2 regions of the Provencibacterium massiliense genome follow, and region 1 is predicted to be linked to the other one. Evidence: predicted binding sites of a transcription regulator. Region 1 holds the regulator's gene; the other holds the start of a gene.
The links. The regulator NrdR, encoded in region 1, represses ribonucleotide reductase genes. The targets are predictions, from matches to a motif close to CACNANATNTNGTG.
Positions count from the first base shown of each region.

Region 1 (3,378 bases):
CGGCCTTGGGCCAGGGGTTGCAGAAGTTGATGTACACCCGTTCGACTTGGTCCCGCTCCCCGAGGATTCTGGTGATCCGCTCGATGTCCTGCTGGGCGAGCAGGACGTTGTCGATTTCGCGCTCCGCCTCCCGGTAGGCCTGCTCGACCGCCCGCTTGGTGAGCCCGAGCATGTCGTCGATCAGATCGACCGCCAGGAAATTAAACTGCGGGTTTTGCAGTGCCAGCCGGCTGATAAAGCCCCCCTTGCCGCACCCGAGCTCGACCATCAGCGGCTGCTCTGCGCGCGCGTAGAGCGCGCGCCAGTGCCCGGTCTGCTCCTCGGGGTTCCTGATATAAAAGGGGGCGGCCGTCAATTCGGGCACCGCCCATTTCTTGCGGCGCATGCGCATAGGTTGTGATCCCTCCCAATTTTTCCTGTCCCCTATCATACATTAAAAAAGCCGCATTGTAAAATTACAATGCGGCTTTCAAGTTCAGACATGACGGGCGATGTGCGTCGTTTGCCGGCCTGTGTAGGTCAGGGGGCGGCAGGTTGTTGAGGTCGGGTCTTTCAAACGACCCGGAGGGGGAAATCGACGCAAAACTATAGCGCCAGGAGCGAACTGGCGATAGCCCGAAAGCTGGAGTAAACCTCCGGCCTGCGTCTGAAATTAGCTGCCCGGACCTCAAACTGCGGAGATGAAGGCATATGTAGGTGTATAGCCATGATCCCAACGACGAGCGATGTAAAAATTCGCACAGGGTGTTCCCTCATGTCTAAACCACCGTACAAAACATAAAATTCAGATAATAGAATTATCCATACGAGAAATGGCACCTGGCTGCCACAATCTGAAGGAGGGGTTAAGTTCCTTCAAATCAAGGCCCTATAGTTTTGCGTCACTGGCTTTCGCCAGCTTTGCCTTTTACATTTTGTATGCGGTAGTTTCATTATAGCGTCATCTTGTCGTCCCGTCAACAGAAATCGACAATATTTTTAGGAAAAAATGAAATTTTCGACTTTTTTCTCACCTCGTTCAAACCGCATTATCACGCCATTCTAACAGGTTCGATTGTTGTTCCGATTGGCCGTCAAACCGTCCCGCCAAAAATGAAAAAGGACGGCTGCAGCCGTCCTTTTTATTGCACGTTCATCATGCTTTTTCTTTCGTCTCCAGGATGTTTTTCAACTCGTCCATAAACGAGTTGATATCTTTGAATTGGCGGTAGACCGATGCGAAGCGCACATAGGCGACCTCGTCCACCCCCTTGAGGCGGTCCATCACCATCTCGCCGATCTGTTCGCTGCGCACCTCCCGCTCGAGGGAATTTTGCAGCGCGAGCTCGATGTCGTCCACGATCCCCTCGAGCGTCCCCAGGGAGACCGGACGTTTTTCACATGCGCGCAGCAGACCGTTGAGGATCTTGTTGCGGTTGAACTGCTCGCGGGAGCGGTCCTTCTTCACCACCATCAGCGGCGTGGTCTCGATCACCTCGTAGGTGGTAAAGCGCTTGAGGCAGCTCAGGCACTCCCGGCGGCGGCGGATCCGCTCGCCGTCGTCCGTCGGCCTGGAATCAACCACCTTGCTCTCCTGATAAAAGCAATAGGGACACTTCATGGCAAAGCCCTCCATCTGCGGTATTTCTTGCCACTATCATACCATCGCGCGCCGGGATGCACAACCTTAAAATTCGTCGGAGTCCAAAAAATCCTGCGCGGCGTCCAGCAGATGGCTCGGGGAGAGGATATTCCGGTTGCAAAGCTCCGCCAGCCGCTCGGCGACGCTGCGCTCGGTCGAAATATCCCCCACATGACAGACCGGCTCCCGCCTATCGCCCGCCCGGAAGCCCGCCACGCCAAAAGCGGTATACCTGCCGATACCCTCCAGCTCCAGTTCCTCCCGATACACACGGTATTCAATTTCCTCAAACATGCTCTTACCTCCAATTTTGTCTCGATTTTTTGTCTTTGTTACAGGTGCCCTCCCCGACCGGCAGGTAGTGGTCGGAAAGGGCAGGGGCTCCTCGCGAAGGGCTCGGCAATTATTATACATGAATCGAGGCAAAAATAAAGGCCCATTTTTCGTTGGAATTTGTATCGAGCTCGCATTTCTTATGAGTTAATACAAATATTTTCCAGACCAAATTGTAAAAAGTCACAAAACGACTGTCTTTTAAAGTCGAATGAAATCGAACCTAACCCTCATTTGGCACCAGCGAGGCCAAAAGTTTGTAAGAATCGTACAATTCCTCCCTCGTTCGATAGTTATCGCGGTAAACCTCCACGAGCGCGGCACCCGAAAAACCGCTTGATTCCAGCGAGCGCAGGAAGCCGCCGATGTCGAACGTCCCCCGGCCGGGCGGCAGGCAGTCCTGCCCCGGGGCGTAGTCGCTGATATGCACATGCCGCAGCGCGGGGCCCATCGCCTCGCGCAGGGCGGCGGCGGTATAGCCCGCGCGCACCGCCTGCTTGGTGTCCAGCACGAAGCGCACCCCATCCCCGAGGTAGTCCCGCATACCCTGTATAAACTGCGGGTCCTTGCTCTTGCAGCGCGCCACGTTCTCATGCAGCAGGGTGACCCCTTCCCTTTCGGCGAGGGTGTGCAGCCTCCAGTACCGCTCGTAGATCTCCCTCTGAGGCAGCCGGCAGTGGGTATAAGCGCCGTGGAAGACGACGTACCGCGCGCCGATCCCGGCGCTGAGGGAAAAGACCTGCCGGTACATCTCCATCCCGTCCTCCAAGCGGCGGGGATACTCGGAAAAGAAGAGCTGGGTCTCCATCCCGGAGGAATAGGGGTGCACCGAGACGATCTCCACCCCCGCAGCCTGTGCCTGGCGGCGCAGCGAATCGAAGAAGGCAGGGCAAAATTCCTGCTGGGCGTTGATAAATATTTCACTCACCTTGGCCCCGCTCTCGACGACATAGCCGAGGGATTGCTCGGTGAGGGCGGGGTAAAAGCAGGCGGTTGAGATTCCGGTTTTGATCATGATCGACTATCTCCATCGTTTTGGAATGTGTGAAAAGCACCCTTATTATCGCAGCAATGGACGGCGAAGTCAATTCGCAATTCCCGCGCCCATGCCATTTTGGCGGTTTTTTCATCCTCCATCGGGGCCGCGCGCCTTGCAAATCGGGTGGGCATACAGTATAATATAAGCTGACCATGTGCAGGAAATGTAACGATTTCCTGCACAAACCATCTGTAAGCCGGTATGTTCTGTGACGGAGGAGATCAGTTTGTATAAAATCGTAGAGAAGCGCGCGCTGAATGAAGCTGTGACGCTGATGAGCGTCCACGCGCCCCATATCGCGCGCAAGGTGCTGCCCGGGCAGTTCATTATCCTGCGCCTGGATGAATACGGCGAGCGCATCCCGCTGACCGTCGCGGCCTATGAC
Region 1 covers NZ_FWCH01000012.1:1,128,587-1,131,964, forward strand. Annotated here, with positions in the region: gene trmB (tRNA (guanosine(46)-N7)-methyltransferase TrmB) at 1-391, opposite strand, end outside; cyclic di-GMP riboswitch class I at 812-915, opposite strand; gene nrdR (transcriptional regulator NrdR) at 1,136-1,600, opposite strand; gene B5477_RS10515 (DUF6514 family protein) at 1,667-1,915, opposite strand; gene B5477_RS10520 (sugar phosphate isomerase/epimerase family protein) at 2,178-2,969, opposite strand; gene B5477_RS10525 (sulfide/dihydroorotate dehydrogenase-like FAD/NAD-binding protein) at 3,220-3,378, shown strand, end outside.

Region 2 (3,378 bases), on a different contig from region 1:
GCTACGCCATCGCGGCGGACACCGGCACCGGGCTGATCGACGGCAGCATCGACCTCGACCTGTTCTATGACAGCTACACCGAAAGCTGTCTCAACGGGGTGCGGTACGTCAACGTCTATGTGCTGGATTAGCTGGACTAGGCAGAAAACAAAGGCTCTCCCGGCGGGCGTCAGCCCGGGAGAGCCTTCTCTTTCTATGAGACTTCCATTTTATCCCAAATTTGCATAAGGCGGAATAAAATGCCAAAACTGCAAATAGAATGGATAACGAAAGGACGGGTTGTTGTTTGAGATTCGTTTCTTTAAACGCCAAGGGCGAGGGGACGCCAAAGGACGCGGCGGGCAGGCTCAGAGTGGTGCGCAGCCCCATCCTGGAGGATATCGACGAGGTGCTGCGGCAGCTGCGCGAGAGCAGCGCGCGCTTCGACCTGGTCTGCGACGACGATCTGCTCGAGTCGATCATCTACGAGCAGAACGCGCTGATGGCGCGGTACCGCTACCTGATCAAGCTGGCCAAGCAGGACGGGCTCACGGTGCCACGGGAGCGGCTGCCCGACTGCGTGACCCTTTGAAAGACGAAAAATGACAACGGGGAGGCAAAACATGCTGGACACCATTTATCTTGGGGGATTTTTACTGGTCTCGGCAGTCGTCATGCTCACCGCGCTGATCCGCCAGCGGATCCTGGTGCGGGGGCTGCTGCTCAGCGCGGTCAGCGGGCTGGGCTCGCTGGGGGTGGTGAGCCTCCTGTCGGGCACCTTTTCGCTGGGGGTGACCTTCAACCTCTTTTCGGCAATCACGTCGGTGCTCTATGGGGTGCCGGGGGTGATCGGGATCCTGGTACTGCATATGATCACAGGGTAAACGGGGCCGCGGCAGGGCCCCGTTTTCGCTCTCTTGACGCTGGGACAAAGCGAAAAAAGATTGGAAAATTTTTTGTAAAAAAGACGTTGACTTAAAGCGCTTTTTCGGGTATAATAATACTCGTTCTGAAAAACGGACAAACATATGGCGGTATAGCTCAGTTGGCTAGAGCATTCGGTTCATACCCGAAGTGTCGGTGGTTCAAGTCCACTTACCGCTACCATGCGAATAAAACCGTGTCAAACGGTTTTTTTCATATATGCCTGCCGATATGGCGGGACGCCATGGCCCGTTGGTCAAGAGGTTAAGACACCGCCCTTTCACGGCGGTATCGCGGGTTCGATTCCCGCACGGGTCACCAAAAATAAAAAGCCATCCTCGGATGGCTTTTTTATTTTTGCCCGTACGGGAATCGAACAGGCAGCAAGGCGCGTCCGGGCTGCCTGTGGCAGCCAGGTTCTGCCGCGGGTAGATTCCCGCACGGATTCGGGAGAAGGGAGCCGCCGGACGGCGCGGGAGGCCGGCAGGGCGGGGCGCTGGAAGGGCTATGACGGACACCCCCAAGATATGGTGGTTGGGATAAATTTTTTTGCGGTTGACCGCTATCGGTGGAAGCTGCCCCGCGGCGTGATACCATGCCGTTTTGGGGCGAATCCCGTCCGGGAGCAGACATAAAATGGGAGGGGCTTTATACCAGCCGTATAGCTGTTATCCACAATATATTGTGGTTATATAAAAATTTAATATCAAAATGTATGGTTTGTCCGTTGACAAAGTAGGTGCCGGGAGGTAGAATATCATTTGGAGAATTTTAGACGGGGAAACCGGCTTTACTAAGACAAAGGGGAATTGCGGCAATGATTACGACGATTGTGAAACGCGACGGCAGAACGGTGCTCTTTGACATCCAGAAGATCGCGCAGGCCATCTTCAAGGCGGCGCAGGCGCTGGGCGGGCAGGACTTTGACACGGCGCTGGAGCTCGCAAAAGAGGTGGTGCGCCGCCTCGAGGAGGAGGGGGCGACCACGCCGAGCGTGGAGCATATCCAGGATACGGTGGAGGAGGTGCTCGTGGACAGCGGCCATGCGCGCACCGCCAAGGAGTTCATTATCTACCGGGCCCAGCGCTCGCGGGTGCGGGAGATGAACACCAAGCTGATGAAAATCTATGAGGACATCACCTTCAAGGACGCCAAGGACAACGACATCAAGCGGGAGAATGCCAACATCGACGGGGACACCGCGATGGGCTCTATGCTCAAATACGGCAGCGAGGGCGCCAAGCAGTTCTATCAGATGTTCATTATCAATCCCAAGTTTTCCCAAGCGCACGCGGACGGGGACATCCATATCCACGACATGGACTTCTATACCCTGACTACCACCTGTACCCAGATCGACCTGGACAAGCTCTTTACCGGGGGCTTTTGCACCGGGCACGGCTTCCTGCGCGAGCCGGGGGAGATCCGCACCTACGCGGCCTTGGCATGCATCGCCATCCAGTCGAACCAGAACGACCAGCACGGCGGGCAGAGCGTGCCCAACTTCGATTACGCCATGGCCAAGGGGGTGGCGAAGACCTACCGCAAGCAGTATATCCAGAACCTCGGCAAGGCGCTGGAAATCCTGATCGACTGTGAGGAGCCGCATAAAAAGGCCAAGGAGCTGATCCGGGCCATCGAGGAGGAGAGCGGCAAGAGCCCGCTGCTGGAAAACGGCAACGGCTTCGGCAAGCTGCTGCTCGCAAAGCTCGCGGAGCTTTGCGACGAGCGCATGGCCGGCAAGGTGCTGCGCTTTACCGAGAAGGAGGCCAAGGCCGAGACCGAGGATGCGACCTATCAGGCGATGGAGGCGCTGGTGCACAATCTCAACACCATGCATTCCCGCGCCGGGGCGCAGATCCCCTTTTCATCCTTAAACTACGGCATGGACACCTCGCCCGAGGGGCGGCTGGTGATCCGTTCCATCCTGATGGCGACCGATGCGGGGCTGGGCAACGGCGAGACCGCCATCTTCCCGATCCACATCTTCAAGGTCAAGGAAGGGGTCAACTACAACCCCGGCGAGCCGAACTACGACCTCTTTAAGCTCGCCTGCAAGGTTTCGGCCAAACGGTTGTTCCCGAACTTTTCCTTCCTCGACGCGCCCTTCAACCTGCAGTACTACCGCCCCGGCCATCCCGAGACCGAGATCGCCTACATGGGCTGCCGCACGAGGGTGATCGGCAACAACTACGACCCGTCGCGCGAGATCGTGAACGGGCGGGGGAACCTGAGCTTCACCTCGGTCAACCTGCCGCGGCTGGCCATCAAGGCGGGGGGCAACGTGGACCTCTTCTTCGAGATGCTCGAGGACAAGATCCAGCTCATCGCCGAACAGCTGATGGAGCGCTACAAAATCCAGGCGGGCAAGAAGGTCAAAAACTACCCCTTCCTGATGGGGCAGGGCGTCTGGCTGGATTCGGATAAGCTGGGCTCCGAGGACACGGTGGGCGAGGTGCTCAAACACGGCACGCT
Region 2 covers NZ_FWCH01000011.1:208,720-212,097, forward strand. Annotated here, with positions in the region: gene B5477_RS04725 (3D domain-containing protein) at 1-131, shown strand, start outside; gene B5477_RS04730 (DUF2508 family protein) at 287-571, shown strand; gene B5477_RS04735 (pro-sigmaK processing inhibitor BofA family protein) at 603-863, shown strand; tRNA gene B5477_RS04740 (tRNA-Met) at 1,010-1,086, shown strand; tRNA gene B5477_RS04745 (tRNA-Glu) at 1,150-1,224, shown strand; gene B5477_RS04750 (anaerobic ribonucleoside triphosphate reductase) at 1,721-3,378, shown strand, end outside.
Region 2: the regulator NrdR is predicted to act here: its motif matches at 1,577-1,590, upstream of B5477_RS04750 (anaerobic ribonucleoside triphosphate reductase).